DNA from 4 places in the Effusibacillus dendaii genome. Region 1 is predicted to be linked to each of the others. Evidence: riboswitches for the same ligand, from Rfam matches in the RefSeq annotation. Region 1 holds a riboswitch; each other region holds the start of a gene.

Region 1 (4,369 bases):
ACCCGCAAATTGTGGCGAAAGCATGGGATTTTCGAGCAAATGATGATCCATGTTGTCGATCAGTGCATTGCGGCTGGCTTGGTAAAACCGGACGTCCACGCAGGGGTGGACGGATCGCAGGTACGAGCCAACGCATCCGTTCACAGTCTGCAGGAAATCACATTGGCCCCGGTGCATTCCATTGAGGAGTACTTGTCAGAATTAGCTCGTCAGGATCAAGACGAAATGCCTGTGGACCCGAAAAAGGAGGATTCCGATCCCCCTCCGTCGTCCTCCGTAAGGTCCGCTTCAGAGACGACACGCTTACAAGAAGAGGCTGTCCATGAAGACTTTCACGGTAAGAAGTTTTCCAATGCGACACACCGAAGCGTAACCGATCCGGACGCCCGGTTATACAAGAAGAGCAAAGGGCAGGAAGCCTATTTGCGCTATTTGGTCCATAACGTCGTCGATGTGACTTCCGGCGTCATTTTGTCAACGCAGGCAAGTCTTGCGGCGGGCACGGCGGAACGGGAGATCAGCCTTCGACAACTGACAGCCCTTCGTTTTCAACATCCGACGATTCGGATTCGCACCGTATCCGCCGACAAAGCATATGGAACCCCGGAATATCTTGGCGCATTATTTGCACAAGGGATGATTCCGCTCGTTTCGCTTCGGAATCTGGAACTGGAACCGATCCCAACCTGGAAGAGACAAACCCATGAGGCGGAAAAACAGCAAAAAAGAGAGGTCAAAGTACAAGAAGTTCTGATCAAAAACAAAGCCAAACGAATCCAACTGGAAGGCAAGTATCGACAGATCCAAAAAAGGCGTACTCGTTGCGAACATGCCTTTGCAGAAGCAAAAACGGTGCACGGGCTGGATCGTGCACGGAGTAGGGGTCTGGAGAATATGCAAGAGCAGACACTGCTGACCGCCATCGTCCAAAATCTGAAAAGGTTATGCCGGTTTAAGAAAAAACGACCTCAAACCGGTAGTTTGGCATGCCAAAATCCGGAATCCGTGATCAGGGAAGAAACTCTAACCTCTGCCATTTCCAGGTTATGTTCAGCTATTTTTTCGTGCATAAGGCCATTCCACACCGTAAACCGGCATTTTTCACCGGACTTCTAGGACATAGCCTCGTATGTCTAAAGTCTAAATGCTACTCTTTGAAAGCATATAGTTTACTTATCGAGGAACTGTTCGATTTTTGTAAGTATTTCTTGCATCGATCTTTGCGGTCTTGAAGTTTTAAAGCCCAAGATCTACCAGGATGTATTACATCCCAAAGAGACCGTTTCTGGTTGTATCGGCCACTCCCTGGGTCGTAAAGTACACTGCCATCCAAACGAACCAACATGTTCTCTCCACCGGGAACCCCATGATCCCCAGCCTTCAATGTCTTAGCAGGTTCGTCCAATAAACTTCCTGTATGCCCTGGGTATACTCTCGCACCGGGTCGATATTCATGGTTAGGAATCATATTGCCAATGTCCTCAAATTCAGGATTAGGCAGGACGGTTTCCGGATATGTAATTTGAAGTAAAATGTACTCTAAATATGTACTGAATGATTTCCTAAGCAAACCCTTTACATTTTCAATCAAGATAACTTCCGGCCGTATTTCTCGAACGGCTCGAATCATTTCCGGAAACATATCCCTTTCATCTAGGTATCCCTGATGTTTACCGCCAATGGAAAAAGGTTGACATGGCGGACCGCCTGCTAGTAGATTTATTTTTTTCAGCGTAAGGAGAAAAATCAAACTTACGAATGTCAGTTTCAAATAGCGACCAGTTGATCACTGCCTGATTGCGTCTAATTGTATTGCAAGCATCTTTGTACCTTCGAGAATATTCGAATTGCCCTATTCGTTTTTTCTTACGATTCCAAAATTCCCGAAATGGACCCGAGAGGTTGGTGAGGTGTGTCTTAGTGGTCGTCTCTTCTTAATAAATGACCGGAAAGGTTTCCAACTTTCTTTTTTCACAAGAGGGGCATGTTATTTCATGCAGGTTTTTCGCTGCACCAGGAAGGCGTTTTTGGAGTGGTTGATGAAGGAGCAGGTGACGAGATTGTACAGGTCGTGCGTTTCTTGTGGAAACGGGCGAAAATTCAGTCAGGGTGACCCATATAATCATGGATCAAAACATCACGAAGAACCGCCATTTGTCACCAAGGTACATTATATTATCAACCGATCAAGCAAAAGGTCGAATTCGATCCAATTCAAAATAGAGATAGCATTAAAATTTTTTGTTGAGTTTTGTTGGTAATTGATATATACTGCGGTTGATTAAACGAGATGTAAAACCAAATAGATTTGGTTACTTCTTCTTATCAAGAGAGGCGGAGGGACAGGCCCAATGAAGCCCGGCAACCGGCCCTGCAGGCAATCAGCGTGAAGGGTATGATGGTGCCAATTCCTTCAGAACCTGAGGTTCTGGCAGATGAGAAGGGACGTTAAGATATCCCCTTTTTCGTTTGCGAAAAAAGGGGTTTTTTCGTTTGAAGGGGGTGGAACATTGATTCAGTTACAGAATCTTCATAAGGAATACCGGGCGGGGAAACACTCAATTCCGGCTCTGACAGGAATTAATATGAATATAGAGAAAGGCGAAATCTTCGGTGTAATCGGTCATTCGGGCGCAGGGAAGAGTACACTGATTCGCTGTATCAATCTTTTGGAGCGGCCGACATCTGGAAAAGTAATTGTAGACGGTGTCGACCTGACTTCACTGGATGCCCGCAGTCTGCAGGAGCAACGGCGCTATATGGGGATGATTTTCCAGCATTTCAATCTGCTGTCCTCCGCCACAGTTGCCGAAAATGTCGCGTTTCCACTGGAACTGGCGAAACGGCCAAAGGTCGAAATCCGGCGTAAGGTGAACGAACTGCTTGCACTTGTGGGGCTGGAAGCCCATCAGGATAAATATCCTGCGCAGTTGTCCGGCGGGCAGAAGCAGAGGGTGGGGATAGCCCGGGCATTGGCAAACGACCCCAAAGTTTTATTATGTGATGAGGCGACTTCCGCTCTGGATCCCCAGACCACAAATTCGATCCTGACTTTGTTACTGGATATCAATAAAAAACTTCACATTACCATCGTGCTGATTACGCATGAAATGCATGTCATCCGATCGATATGTGACCGCGTGGGGGTGATTGACGGCGGGAAAATTGTAGAGATGGGAAAGGTGGCTGATGTTTTCCTTAAACCGCAGCATTCCACTACCCGTGAATTTATTGAACAGGTGGCGGATTTTGCGGATTTGCAGGAAGCGGTGGTACGGGAAAAATCAGCCGAACAGCGTACGATTGTCCGGATCACCTTCCTGGGTGAGCAAACCTACCAGCCCATTTTGTTCCAGACGATGAAGGAAACCGATGTGCCGTTCAGCATTCTGCAGGGGACGATCTCCCGCATGAAGGATACACCGTATGGACAACTGGTAGCTGAACTGGAAGGCGACGAAAGCAGGGTGGAAAACGCAGTGAAAATGCTTCGTTTGCACGGACTCGATGTGGAGGTGATCGAATGGGCTGGCTGAGTTTTCAGAATCTGGACTGGCTAGAGATCGGCACAGAAACGGTAAATACCCTTTCGATGCTGGTTTGGTCGACATTCTTTGCAATCGTCATCGGATTGCCGCTGGGCGTGCTACTGTTCCTCACTTCCCGTGGACAACTGCTGCAAAACCAGACGTTTTATTCGATCGCTTCCATCGTTGTTAATATTTTGCGGTCCGTACCCTTCATCATCCTGATGATTTTGCTGATTCCCTTTACCAAAATCATCATGGGAACTTCGATGGGAGTCGAGGGAGCCATCCCGTCGCTTGTGATAGGAGCGGCTCCGTTCTTCGCTAGAATGGTAGAAATCTCTCTGCGTGAAGTGGATCGGGGAGTCGTGGAAGCAGCCCAATCGATGGGCGCCACCAACTGGCAGATTATCTGGAAAGTGTTGCTGCCGGAAGCTCGACCAGGATTGATTGCGGGAATTACAATGACTACTGTCGCCCTTGTTTCTTACACGGCAATGGCGGGTGCAGTGGGGGCAGGCGGTCTCGGGGACCTTGCAATCCGATACGGGTATCAGCGTTTTCAGACTGATGTGGCAGTCGTCACGGTGATTATTCTGCTGATGTTGGTTCAGATGATACAGACATTTGGCGATTGGTTGGTGCTGCGATTCAGCAGAAAATGATCCACCAAAGTATAAGTTTGGCAGAACTGAATTAAAATGGAAGGGGAAACAGAACATGAAAAAATGGCTTGTGCCTGCATTGTCCTTAACACTTGCATTCTCTCTGGCGGGATGCGGCAAGAAAGAGGCAGCAGCTCCGGTTCAAGGTGCGGACAAAAAAGAAGTGACCGTTAAAGT
Region 2 (4,369 bases), 1.1 Mb from region 1:
AAGTCAAATCATTCGTGCCATCATCTACTACCCATTGTCAACAGGTCGAAACATGGAGGAAATCCTCAGATTGGTGAAAGCACTGCAAACAACCGCCAATCATAAAGTCTCCACTCCCGCGAATTGGGTGCCCGGAGATAAAGTTCTCGTTCCGCCGCCCGCTTCGCAACAATTGGCGGAAGAACGGGTGAACGATGAAAGTCTGGAAGTGATTGATTGGTATTTGGCGAAAAAAGATTTGAAAATCTAGGAGAGCGGTTGTATGGCCTGCGGAAAATCGGAAAGTTCACTGACACAATCTGAAATAAACGCTTATTTAAGCGTAATCCAAGAGAAACCAGCAACAAGTGCAGAAATCTCGACAAAAATGAAATTGCCATTATTCAAGGTCAGAAGCAATTTACGGGAACTGATTGAACTTGGATACTTGCGAGTCAAGGAAGACCAATATGCGATCATACGGCTGGAATAATTATAGTGCCGGATATTAACGATTAGTGAAAACCAAACACAGTGTTCGGACTACGACGGATCTCCACATCTGGGGATCCGTTTTTTGTGGTAGGACAATATCGAACGCACATAAACCTATTTCGATAACACATAGGAGGTGTTTGTGTGAAGGCCTTAGCCAAAAGACATGTGATTCTATTCATGGCCAAGCGACCAGTCAGAAGAACTGCCGGACACCGTTTGAACGGTTTTAAGCGGGCAATTCATGAAAACAGAAATCATGTAGAGCGGGGAACCATTGCACAAGTAGTGAGTATTGCTTTAGCTGCAAGTTCATCTATCCCCTTACGAGCAGCTCCGAATCTTTATGGGATTGGTTTGTCGCATTTCATGAACACCATGAGCGTTCTGTCCTTTATTTACTCTCTGGCCGAGTACCGTTATGTTTTCCGCAAGAGGCGGGGAGACCAGTGAGTGGGCGTCATATCCATTCCACAAAGATTGCATGATGCCCACTTTGCCAGCATATGAGCAATTGGACGTTAAACCTTAATCAAGATTAAATAATGAAGGGAAGTGGGATACGATGTATTGGAAAATGAAACTGTTGTCGGTCAGCATGGCATCTTTTTTAACGACAAGCATTCCTGCTGGATATGTCTCGGCAGAGGGAGCTCTGGTGGAAGTCAAGCAAGATGTAAAACTTAATACGGGAGATGAGGAGGCCCAAATCTCGGTTACATATTTGTTTCTGGAACATCTTGATCTAACGATTGATTTGATGAAAAAACATGCGAAGTCTGCAGATTTGGAGGCTGACATCCACGCGCTTAAGCAGAACGCAAGTTCTCTTGCATCCGCCGTTGGTTTGATTTATGGGCAAAATGCCAAGAAAGAGTTTCAGAAAATCTGGGGCGAACAGATTGATCTATGTGTAGATGCGATCAAAAACATAGACCGCAACGATCAGGACTGGAAGAAGATGGTGGAACCTCGTTTTATACAGTATCAAAAGGAACTGTTTGATTTCTTCCTGTCCCGAAACCCTCAGTCCAAGGATAACATTATGCGTGGTCTGAATACGCACGCCGATTTTCTTATGAAAGCGTTGGAGCGTTATAAGAAGAAGGATTATGAAGCCGCATACAAAAACCTGTCGGAGGCCTACCGTTGTTTATTTGACACAGAAGACGTGAATTTTGGCAAGATCTTCTGGCATTTTACAAAGAAAATCAACGGATCAGCAGAATCAAACAGCCTGCCGTTTAGAGCCAGCTTTGAACGCGAGTTTCTCGTACATGCGAATCTGTTGGTTCTTTTCATGCAAAGTGAGGCGAACGATTCAATAAGAACGCCGTTTCCAAACGGATAGGGCAGTATACAGACCAGTTAACTCAAGCGTGTAATTCCGTTGTTTACACAGAACTTATACACGAGTAGACCGCGAAAAACGGCTTAACCTTTAACGGCTTCCCGTGAAATGTGACAAATTCTCCGTTCCGCCTGTTGACATGCAAAATCTTGTCGAATAATATAATTATTAGTTTGTCTAACAAATTAAACAACCTAATATATCCTTATCAAGAGCTGACCGAGGGACTGGCCCTATGACGTCCAGCAACCTACCGGTTTTCGGTAAGGTGCTAACTCCAGCAGGATAGGATCCTGGCAGATAAGGCATCGCAGAACGTGTCCATGCCTTTTCGTTGTTGAAAAGGCATTTTTCATTTTGGGGGTATGGCCATGATTGAACTGGTAGATTTATATAAAGAGTACCAAACAAAACGTGGAAAAGTGATTGCTGTTAACCATGTAAGTCTAAAGATCGAACCGGGAGAAATTTTCGGGATTGTAGGATACAGTGGGGCGGGAAAAAGTTCCCTGCTACGTTGCATGAATCTGTTGGAACGACCCACAACAGGAGTTGTGCGGTTGAATGATGTGGATTTGACGACATTAAACACGCAAGAACTGCGTCAAGCACGTCAAAAGATAGGCATGATTTTTCAACACTTTAACCTGAACAGCAGTCGAACCGTTTTTCAAAACGTTGCTTTTGCCTTAAAAGCTGCCAACAAGTCAAAGGACTTTATTGAAAAACGGGTGCCGGAGCTGCTTGCATTGGTAGGGTTAGCCGATAAGGCAGACCAATATCCCAGTCAACTCAGCGGAGGCCAAAAACAAAGAGTGGGGATTGCAAGGGCATTGGCAAATGACCCGCATGTTTTGCTTTGTGATGAAGCGACCTCCGCTCTTGATCCGAAGACTACCAAATCGATACTCGCCTTGTTAAAAGAAATCAATGAAAAACTCGGATTAACGATCGTTTTGATCACCCACGAGATGGAAGTCATCAAAGAAATCTGCCATCGGGTGGCTGTCATGAAAGAAGGAGACATTATCGAAGTGGGCAATGTCTACGATATTTTTGCGAATCCGAAGCAATCTCTTACAAGAGAGTTTATCGAGACGGTTCTGCATTTTGAGTTACCCAGTGAGGTTTTACAGCATCGGAATCCGCACGGAATTCTGGTGAAAATACAATTTAAAGGCGAAATTGCGGAAGAGAGCATTGTGTCTGACGTTCTACAATCCTGCAAGGTAAAAGGAAATATTCTGCACGGAAAAATCGAATATATTCAAAATGTGCCGCTTGGCATATTCATTATGGAGTTGAGCGGTGATTCACAAGAAGTGGATAAAGCACTCGGTCTCCTACGGGAAAGAACTTCTGAATTGGAGGTGATCGCGGATGTCCTTAAATAAAGTGATTGAACTCCTGCCCGACCTGATGAAAGCGTTTAATGACACGATGTATATGGTGGGAGTATCGCTTTTCATCTCGATCGTTATCGGAATTCCGCTGGGAATACTTCTGTTCGTGACCGATAAAGGCTTGTTTTTTGAAAACCGGTTCATCAATTTGTTGCTTGGGACCTTGGCCAATATTGTCAGGTCGGTTCCGTTCATTATACTGCTGGTTGCTTTACTGCCATTTACCCAATTTTTAATCGGGTCCACAATCGGCCCTACTGCTGCTTCTGTCCCATTATCAGTTGCAGCGATACCTTTTTACGCACGTCTCGTTGAATCATCCCTGCGTGAGATCAATAAAGGGGTAATCGAAGCGGCCATTTCAACCGGAGCGTCCCCCTGGCTCATTATCCGAGAAGTATTGCTTCCAGAAGCGCGACCCGGCATCATTGCGGGGTTAACCATCACCGCCATCAGTCTGCTGGGTTTTTCCGCGATGGCCGGTATTGTCGGCGGCGGCGGAATTGGCGACTTGGCCATTCGGTTCGGCTATTATCGTTACGATAATGAAATCATGTTGGTGACCGTTCTTATCCTTATTGCACTTGTTCAAATCATTCAGTTTCTGGGTGACTGGGCAAGAAACAAAGTGGACAAGCGGTAAACATAAAAAATTTTTAAGGAGTAGGAGAGAACAAGATGAAAAAAGCATGGAAAGTCATCACAGCACTTGGCCTGTCAGTTTCCTTGTTGGCAGGCTGCGGCGGCGGCAAAACCGAATCGACAGCTCAACAGGGCTCGCAGCCGACCGAAAAGAAGGAGTTAAAAATCGGGGCTACAGCAGGACCTTACAGCGATATGGTGACAAAAGCCATTAAGCCGATTATGGAAAAGAAAGGATATAAGGTAGACGTTGTTGAATTTCAGGATTACGTGCAGCCGAATTTAGCCCTTGCGAATGGATCGATTGACGCAAACCTGTTTCAACATACGTTATACCTAAAGAAATTTGCGGCTGACAAAGGACTCGATCTTTCTGCCGTCATCAGTGTTCCAACAGCCCCGATGGGACTGTATTCGAAGAAATACAAATCACTTGACGAAATCAAGCCGGGCAGCACGGTCGCTATCGCGAATGACCCGTCCAACTTGGCCAGAACAC
Region 3 (4,369 bases), 950 kb from region 1:
CAGAATACCGCCTTTTGGAAGACCGTCGATTTTATATTGTTCTTCCAGAATCTGTGAGAGGTAAAACAATACGCCGAACAAAATAAAAAGAGCACTCGCCCCTGTAAAGTAAGCAGTCATCAGCCACTTCCATTCTTTTTCAAAAATTGATTTTAAAGACGATACGTACTGTTTAATGGATTGGGGTTCACTCTTTTTCTTCGGTTCTTTAATGAAAAACCAAATGGCCAGAGCGGCAGGTATACAAAGCACCGGAAAAGCGAAGAAGGCGGCATACCATACAATAAAAGCGACAAGAACGCCTAGAATAGGGCTTAACACTTTCCCTAAACCGTTTGAAGCCTCGATTAATCCTAGTGCTTGGCTGCGAGCCGCTCCTTTAAAAATGTCACCCGCCAATGCCATCGCAATCGGTGCCGTACCCGCAGCGCCAATTCCTTGCAATACACGACCGGCCATGATTACCCCGAATGGCTTATCCAGAAGCCAAGCGGCAACTCCGGCGATTAACCCTCCCAGTGCATAGAGAATCAAGGAGGGAATGATGACCGTTTTCCGATTGAATCGATCTGACAAAAAACCGGCCAACGGAATGATGATACCGGCAGGGACTGAAAATAGTGTGATCACAAGACTGGCCTGAAATTTGGAGATGTTCAGCTCTTCCTGCATCGTTGTTAAAATCGGAATCAACATGGAGTTTCCTAATACCATAATGAGCGGGACGCTGCCAAGGGCAATCAAAGGCAGCAAAGAAAGTTTCTTTCCGTTCGATGCTGTTTGCTCCATTTGTTTCAGCCCCTTCACGATTGTACTTCTATTCTTTCCGCCTCCTGTTGCAAAATGCAGGCAGTTGTTGTTAAAAACACTTGACGAAAAGACAGGAACAATTGTAAAGTGAATCCAAGAATTGAAAATCGCTCTTATCCAGAGTTGGCTGAGGGACTGGCCCTATGAAGCCCGGCAACCGGAATCGCGCCTCCACAAAGAGTGCGATTTGTGGTGCTAATTCCTGCAGGAATATTTCCTGACAGATAAGAGAGGACGGGTCGATATTTACGGACAAGGGTCTTTCTCTTAATGGGGAAGGCCCTTTGTTGTTTTGTATTTTGCCTAATTCGGAGGGATTTTTCAGATGAACATTGAGACAAAATTGGCGCAAGCAGGCAATCGGCAGGATCCGCTGACAGGTGCGGTCTCGTTGCCGATTCATCACGCTACCACTTTTGCGCATCCGGCATTTGGACAAAGCACAGGTTTTGATTACACTCGAACGCTAAATCCCACCCGAAAAGTACTGGAAGAAACAATTGCCGATCTTGAAAACGGGAAGCGGGGATTCGCTTTTGCATCCGGTATGGCGGCGATTGCCTGTCTGGTGGAACTGTTCGACCCGGGCGATCATCTGATCTCCACAAACGATCTGTATGGCGGCACTTACCGGTTGTTTGAACAGATTTTGCGGCGGAAAGGGATTGAAACAAGCTATGTCGATTCCACCGACCTGTCGCAGGTAAAGGCGGCGGTACAGCCCAACACCAAAGCGATTTTTATCGAGACGCCAACCAATCCCACCATGAAAATCACAGATATTGCAGGATGTGTATCGATTGCTGCCGAACATGGACTGCTTACGATCGTTGACAATACGTTCATGACCCCTTATTTTCAGCGTCCGTTGGATTTGGGAGCCGATATTGTGCTGCACTCGGGAACAAAGTATCTGGGCGGCCATAATGATGTGTTATGCGGTTTGCTGGCGGTAAAAGACGAGAAGCTGGGCGAGCGTCTTTTCTTCCTGCAAAATTCAATTGGCGCCGTTTTGGGCCCACAGGACAGCTGGTTAATGATCCGCGGCATGAAGACGTTGGCTCTCCGCATGGAAAAACATCAGGAAAACGCAGCAAAAGTCGCCGCCTGGCTGGCCACCCACCCGGCTGTTACAACTGTTTATTTTCCAGGGTTGGATGGTGCGCCCGGCAAATCGGTGCATGATCAACAGTGCACAGGGGCCGGCGGCATGCTTTCGTTTGAAGTGGAACATGAGAGCATGATTGAACCGATTTTGGCAAATCTGAAAATGATTACATTTGCGGAAAGTCTGGGCGGCGTCGAATCGTTGATGACGTATCCGGCCAAACAGACCCATTTTGATATTCCCAAAGAGGTGCGGGAAGCTTACGGCGTAACCGACCGACTGCTGCGGTTTTCTGTCGGGATTGAACATGCAGACGATATTATTCATGATCTGGCGCAGGCGCTGCAGGCGGCCAAATCGGAGGTGGCGGCCAAATGAAATTTGAGACGCGAACACTTCATACAGGATTTGAAATCGACAAACAGACGGGCGCCTCCAGCGTACCGATTTTTCAGGCATCGACTTTTCACCAGGAGGATTGGGATGGGCATCAGGAGTTTGATTATGCCCGTTCCGGCAACCCGACCCGACAGGCCTTGGAAAAAATCATTGCGGAGCTGGAAGGAGCCCGTTACGGCTATGCATTCGCTTCCGGCATGGCGGCCATCAGCGGCGTCCTGCTGACGCTCCCGACCGGGTCTCATGTGGTGGCTTGCGAAGACATTTATGGAGGCACGTTCCGGGCGCTGACACGCGTATTTTCCCGATTGGGCATTGAGACGACGTTTGTGGATGCCAGTCGAATCGAACAAATGGAAGCGGCTATACGACCGGATACCAAACTTCTGATGCTTGAAACACCGTCGAATCCGACCTTGAAGATTATCGATCTGAAGAAGGCGGCCGATCTTGCCAAACAAAAAGGGATTGTTACCGTAGTCGACAATACGTTCATGTCTCCCTACTTACAGCGGCCGCATGAATTGGGCATCGACGTAGTGGTTCATTCCGGAACCAAGTTTTTGGGCGGCCATTCGGATGTCGTGGCAGGTCTTGTAACGGTTAACGATCCGGCTTTGGCAAAAGAAATTTATCTCATTCAAAACGGTTTTGGGGGGATTCTGGGTCCGCAGGATTGTTGGCTATTGATGCGGGGAATCAAGACTCTGGCTGTTCGTATGAAAGAAAGTCAACAGTCTGCTACGGAGATTGCCTGTTATTTGGCGAAACATCCGCGTATCCGACAGGTGTATTATCCGGGACTGGAAGATCATCCGGACAGAGAGATTCATTTTCAACAGGCGAAAGGGCCTGGCGCGGTACTGTCGTTTGATCTGGGAAATGCGGAAAAAGTGAAAACTTTTGTGGAGCATGTGCAATTGCCGCTATTTGCTGTCAGTCTCGGTGCGGTGGAAAGCATTTTGTCCTATCCGGTACGGATGTCGCATGCCTCAATGCCTCCGCAAGAACGAAAAAAACGGGGAATCAGCGATGGGCTGCTCCGTTTGTCTGTTGGTTTGGAGGATGTAAATGATTTGTTGAAGGATATTGAGCAGGCATTGGAGAAAATATAAATGAAAAAGAGAAACGAATGATCGATTAAAGAACGGGGTGTAGGGATGATCAACCAAGCGGATATCAATCAATCCACCGAAACATTGAATGTATTGAAACAGACGCAGATGGTCATAAAAGAAGCTCTGCAAAAATTAGGATATGGAGAAGATATGTTCGAACTGCTGAAAGAGCCGGTTCGGATGCTGACCGTTCGAATTCCCGTCCGAATGGATGATGGGAGCACCCGTGTATTTACTGGTTACCGGGCTCAGCACAATGATGCGGTCGGACCTACGAAAGGAGGCATCCGCTTCCATCCGGACGTTACAGAAGATGAAGTGAAGGCGCTTGCCATCTGGATGACCTTAAAGTGCGGTATTGCACAACTCCCTTACGGTGGGGCAAAGGGCGGCATTATTTGCGACCCGCGTGAAATGTCGTTCCGTGAATTGGAGCGATTGAGCCGTGGCTATGTTCACGCCATCTCACAAATCGTCGGCCCGAATAAGGATATTCCAGCGCCGGATGTGTATACGAATTCACAAATCATGGCATGGATGATGGATGAGTACTCCCGAATTCGGGAATTTGATTCGCCCGGTTTCATTACAGGAAAACCGCTGGTGTTGGGGGGATCGCTGGGACGCGACCGGTCTACTGCCAGAGGGGTGACGATTGCCATCCAGGAGGCTGCCAAAGTGGCAGGTATCGACCTGAAAGGCGCCAGGGTTGTGGTACAGGGGTTTGGCAATGCAGGGGGGTATCTGGCCAAATTTATGCATGACGCGGGTGCCGTTGTAATCGGTGTTTCGGATGCGTATGGCGGATTGTATGACCCGAAAGGTCTGGATATCGATTATTTGCTCGACCGGAGAGACTCTTTCGGCACTGTAACCAAACTCTACAAAAATACGATCACGAATCGTGAGTTATTGGAACTGGATTGCGATATTC
Region 4 (4,369 bases), 1.1 Mb from region 1:
ACTCCGCCTTTTGATAAACCGGGTCTGAAACAGATTGGCGATAAACGGTACGAAGCGGATATGACCGCCTTTGTTTTCGGTTATGGACCTGCACAGATGGAAGTTCCGGCCGGTTCGACGGTTACTTTCCGCGTTACGAGCAAAGATGTGGTGCATGGTTTTGAAATCCCCGGAACTGACGTTAACTTGATGGCCGTTCCCGGACTTGTCAACGAGGCAACCCAAACATTCAACAAACCGGGAGAATATCTGATTTTGTGCAATGAATACTGCGGCGCGGGACATCAATTGATGTCTGCCAAGCTGATTGTAAAATAGGCGGGAGGGACGCGTTACATGGCAACTGAAACAAGAGTGGACCGCAAGACATCCAAACTGAGTCTCGCGTACATCCTGGTCGCCTTTACGGCTTTTGGTTTGGCGGCGATTTGCGGCGTGTTGCAGGGGATGGATCGCGGTGGAGCGGTTACAATGCCGACGTGGCTAGGCTATTATCAAATTTTGACGGCACACGGTGTTTTGATGGGCTTGGTTTTTACTACTTTCTTTATTGTCGGTTTTCTATTTGCCGGAATTGCAAGAACAACTGGCGGTTCCTTGACTCCAGCCGGAGCCCGCATGGGGTGGATTGGATACTGGTTGATGGTGATAGGAACGGCAATGGATGTCGTTACCATTTTGACCAACAACGCAACGGTCTTGTATACGTTTTACGCGCCGATGAAAGCGTCACCATATTTTTATATCGGGGCCACCTTGCTCATTGTCGGCAGTTGGGTAGCCGGCTGGGGAATGTTCCATTGTTTTCAGACATGGCGTAAAAATAATCCGGGTCAGCGCACCCCGCTGATTGCCTTCACGGCGGTCGCTACGATGGTGCTTTGGCAATTGGCTACACTCGGTGTAGCGGCTGAAGCTTTGCTGCAGTTGATTCCCTGGTCGTTCGGTTGGGTGGATAAAATAAATGTCGTGCTCAGTCGTACCCTGTTCTGGTTCTTTGGCCATCCGCTCGTGTACTTCTGGTTGTTACCTGCGTATATATGCTGGTACACCATTATGCCGAAGATTGTCGGCGGCAAAGTATTCAGTGACGCGATCACCCGTATGGTATTTGTCTTGTTTGTTTTGATCTCTACGCCGATCGGTTTTCACCATCAATTGATGGAACCGGGTATTTCGGAAAAGTGGAAATTTCTCCATGTGGGGCTCACCATGGCAATTGCACTCCCATCGATGATCACCGCCTTCATGCTGTTCGCTACGTTTGAAAGTGTCGGGCGGGCGAAAGGGGCAAGCGGACTGTTCGGCTGGTTCAAAAAGTTGCCTTGGGGAGACGCGCGTTTCTTCTCGCTGTTTCTGGCGATGCTGTGGTTTATTCCGGCCGGAATAGGGGGCATCATCAATGCAAGCAACCAGTTGAACGCCGTTGTGCATAACACCGTTTGGGTAACCGGACACTTTCACTTAACGGTGGGAACGGCAGTAGCGATGACGTTTTTTGCAATCAGTTATTGGCTGATTCCCCATCTGACGGGACGCAAGCTGACGAAAACAGCCAATGATATTGGTAAACTGCAAGGAGTTTTATGGTCGATCGGAATGATATTCATGTCCGGTTCGATGCATATACTAGGGCTTTTGGGCGGACCGCGCCGGACAGCAGGCACCACTTACGGGGACGATCCCACAGCGTTAAGTTGGATGCCGCTGCATAAGCTGACAATGATTGGTGGAATTATCCTGTTCATTGCAGCGGTGATTCAAGTATCTCTCGTGTTCTACCTGGCATTTAAGGCGCCGAAAGGGGAAGAAGAGTTCCCTGTCGGTGAAGTGGCGGAAGAAGCACAGGAAACGCCGCGAATCCTGGAACGTTGGAAGATATGGGTAACACTGGCGGTTGTCCTGATTCTAATCGGTTATGGAATTCCGATTACGGACATGATTCAAAATCCGCCGCCCGGAGTGGAAGGCATCCGTACCTGGTAACGCTTGACGCATCTGCCATTTTCACAAAAGATTTGATAAAGAGCCGACTCGAATTACTGAGCGGCTCTTTTTTTGTGATACAATGGTTGGCAAGCTTGATGGAAAAAAGGAACGTTCTGAAATGTAGGCGTAGCGGGAAAGCGGAGGGATTTGTCAGTGAATACAGGAATTTTGATGGTTGGCGATATTTTGCTCATATTGCTGTTTGCGCTGCTTGGCCAGGGAGAACATCGAACTTTTTCGGGTGTGGCGGGTGTTTTTATTACCGCATGGCCGTTTTTGGCTGGTTGGTTGGCCGTTGGAGTGGCAGCGGGGCTGTATCAAGCAAAGCATTACCGAAGTTACTCGGCCATGTTGAAGCGTACCTTAATTGTTTGGGTGCTCGGAATTCCGTTTGGCATGCTGCTGCGGATTCTTTTCCAACATACTGAATTTAAACCGCCGTTTTTGGTCGTCGCCATGATTGTGAATTTTATCTTTCTGTTCGGTTGGCGTTTCCTGTTCGTTTCGATAAACAAACGGAGAAATGTCTAGGGCAGGCGATTCCTGCCAAAATCACAAATCACAACACAAAATCACAAATTGCTTGACAGTTAAGCCGGTTTCATGCAAACTGGACTAAAGTTATTAAAATAACATATTGCTTCTATCCAGAGTGGTGGAGGGATCTGGCCCGGCGAAACCACAGCAACCGGTGTTTCAACACACGGTGCTAAATCCAGCAGGACAAGTTTCTGGAAGATAGGAGAGCGGAAACTAAACGGTAAGCCCTCTCGTTATGAGCGGGCTTTTTTCACACTGTCGGGAAGTATAACCTGGAGAGTGCGACAGTATAAGGGCAACTACGGCTTCCGCTCAAGCCTTTGGCTTGGTGAAAGCCAAGTTTTCTTTACTTTAGGGGGATCAGCATGAGCGCAAACTTTTCGGCAACGGATGCAGGCGGGCATTTGAGCGGCCTTCCGATTTTTGATCAACTGCAAAAGAAGATTCTAATACTTGATGGCGCGATGGGAACGATGATTCAACAGGCCGATTTAACGGCCGAAGACTTTGGCGGCGAAGAATACGAGGGCTGCAACGAATATTTGAACTTGACGCGGCCGGATGTGATTCAATCGATCCATGAGCAGTATTTGCAGGCAGGATCGGATATTATCGAAACGAATACGTTTGGTTCCACGCCACTGGTGCTTGCTGAATACAATTTGCAGCATCTGGCGGACGAAATCAACCACGCGGCTGTCAAGTTGGCGAAGGAAGCGGCAAAAAAATATTCGACTCCCGAATGGCCCCGTTTTGTGGCGGGGGCAATGGGGCCGACGACGAAAACGCTGTCTGTCACAGGCGGTACGACATTCGACGAGTTGGTCGAAAATTATTACCGGCAGTCAAAAGCGTTGATTGAGGCAGGCGTTGATCTGCTGCTACTGGAGACGATCCAGGATACGTTGAATGTAAAAGCGGCCAGTATTGGCGTTAAAAAAGTGTTTGCCGAACTTGGCAAACAACTGCCGATCATGTTGTCCGGCACGATTGAGCCGATGGGCACCACGTTAGCGGGTCAGAATATCGAATCGTTTTATATTTCGTTGGAACATCTGAAGCCGATTACGATTGGCTTGAACTGCGCAACAGGCCCGGAATTTATGCGCGATCATCTGCGAACGCTGTCCGAATTGGCGCTATGCGGGGTCAGTTGTTATCCGAATGCGGGACTGCCGGACGAAAACGGCCACTATCACGAATCACCGCAAGGGTTGGCCCAAAAAATGGCCGGTTTCGCGGAGCAGGGCTGGTTAAACGTAGCAGGCGGATGCTGCGGTACGACCCCGGAGCATATCCGAGCCCTGGCCGAAGCGTTGAAGGACATCAAGCCGCGGCAGTCAGCCAAACGGCATTTGCCGGCTGTATCGGGAATCGAGACGGTTTATTTGGAAGCGGACAATCGTCCGCTGATGGTCGGAGAGCGAACAAACGTGATCGGATCCAAGAAATTTCGCACCTTGATTTCCGACGGGTTATATGAAGACGCCTCCGAGGTGGCGCGAGCGCAGGTAAAGGGAGGCGCACATATAATCGACATCTGTCTGGCCGATCCGGATCGCGATGAATACGGTGACATGGAGAAATTTCTTCATTTTGTTACTAAAAAGGTTAAAGTTCCGTTGATGATCGACTCGACCGATGCAAAGGTGATTGAGCTCGGCCTGAAATATTCACAAGGAAAAGCAATCATTAACTCGATCAATTTGGAGGATGGGGAAAAGCGGTTTGCGGAAGTCGCCCCGCTGATCACTCAATATGGGGCTGCCGTGGTGGTAGGCACAATTGACGAAACCGGCATGGCGGTCACCCGACAGCGGAAACTGGAAGTGGCGAAACG

Evidence for each region. Region 1 has a riboswitch for S-adenosylmethionine ahead of skT53_RS15080 (methionine ABC transporter ATP-binding protein). Riboswitches for the same ligand answer to the same signal wherever they lie in the genome.
Region 2: another riboswitch for S-adenosylmethionine. It lies ahead of skT53_RS02650 (methionine ABC transporter ATP-binding protein); the one in region 1 lies ahead of skT53_RS15080 (methionine ABC transporter ATP-binding protein).
Region 3: another riboswitch for S-adenosylmethionine. It lies ahead of skT53_RS01705 (trans-sulfuration enzyme family protein); the one in region 1 lies ahead of skT53_RS15080 (methionine ABC transporter ATP-binding protein).
Region 4: another riboswitch for S-adenosylmethionine. It lies ahead of metH (methionine synthase); the one in region 1 lies ahead of skT53_RS15080 (methionine ABC transporter ATP-binding protein).

Annotation. Positions count from the first base shown of each region.
Region 1 covers NZ_AP023366.1:2,825,835-2,830,203, forward strand. The annotation lists gene skT53_RS15070 (transposase) at 1-1,116, shown strand, start outside; gene skT53_RS15075 (DNA cytosine methyltransferase) at 1,148-1,771, opposite strand; gene skT53_RS18905 (hypothetical protein) at 1,985-2,113, shown strand; SAM riboswitch class I at 2,320-2,442, shown strand; gene skT53_RS15080 (methionine ABC transporter ATP-binding protein) at 2,511-3,536, shown strand; gene skT53_RS15085 (methionine ABC transporter permease) at 3,524-4,192, shown strand; gene skT53_RS15090 (MetQ/NlpA family ABC transporter substrate-binding protein) at 4,248-4,369, shown strand, end outside.
Region 2 covers NZ_AP023366.1:503,873-508,241, forward strand. The annotation lists gene skT53_RS02630 (peroxiredoxin) at 1-250, shown strand, start outside; gene skT53_RS02635 (helix-turn-helix domain-containing protein) at 263-472, shown strand; gene skT53_RS02640 (hypothetical protein) at 619-927, shown strand; gene skT53_RS02645 (hypothetical protein) at 1,040-1,825, shown strand; SAM riboswitch class I at 2,028-2,132, shown strand; gene skT53_RS02650 (methionine ABC transporter ATP-binding protein) at 2,197-3,219, shown strand; gene skT53_RS02655 (methionine ABC transporter permease) at 3,206-3,871, shown strand; gene skT53_RS02660 (MetQ/NlpA family ABC transporter substrate-binding protein) at 3,907-4,369, shown strand, end outside.
Region 3 covers NZ_AP023366.1:325,540-329,908, forward strand. The annotation lists gene skT53_RS01700 (MFS transporter) at 1-789, opposite strand, end outside; SAM riboswitch class I at 921-1,041, shown strand; gene skT53_RS01705 (trans-sulfuration enzyme family protein) at 1,136-2,296, shown strand; gene skT53_RS01710 (trans-sulfuration enzyme family protein) at 2,293-3,432, shown strand; gene skT53_RS01715 (Glu/Leu/Phe/Val family dehydrogenase) at 3,478-4,369, shown strand, end outside.
Region 4 covers NZ_AP023366.1:1,766,543-1,770,911, reverse strand. The annotation lists gene skT53_RS09605 (cytochrome c oxidase subunit II) at 1-318, shown strand, start outside; gene skT53_RS09600 (b(o/a)3-type cytochrome-c oxidase subunit 1) at 337-1,986, shown strand; partial or broken gene skT53_RS09595 (DUF3054 domain-containing protein) at 2,161-2,430, shown strand; SAM riboswitch class I at 2,630-2,734, shown strand; gene metH (methionine synthase) at 2,895-4,369, shown strand, end outside.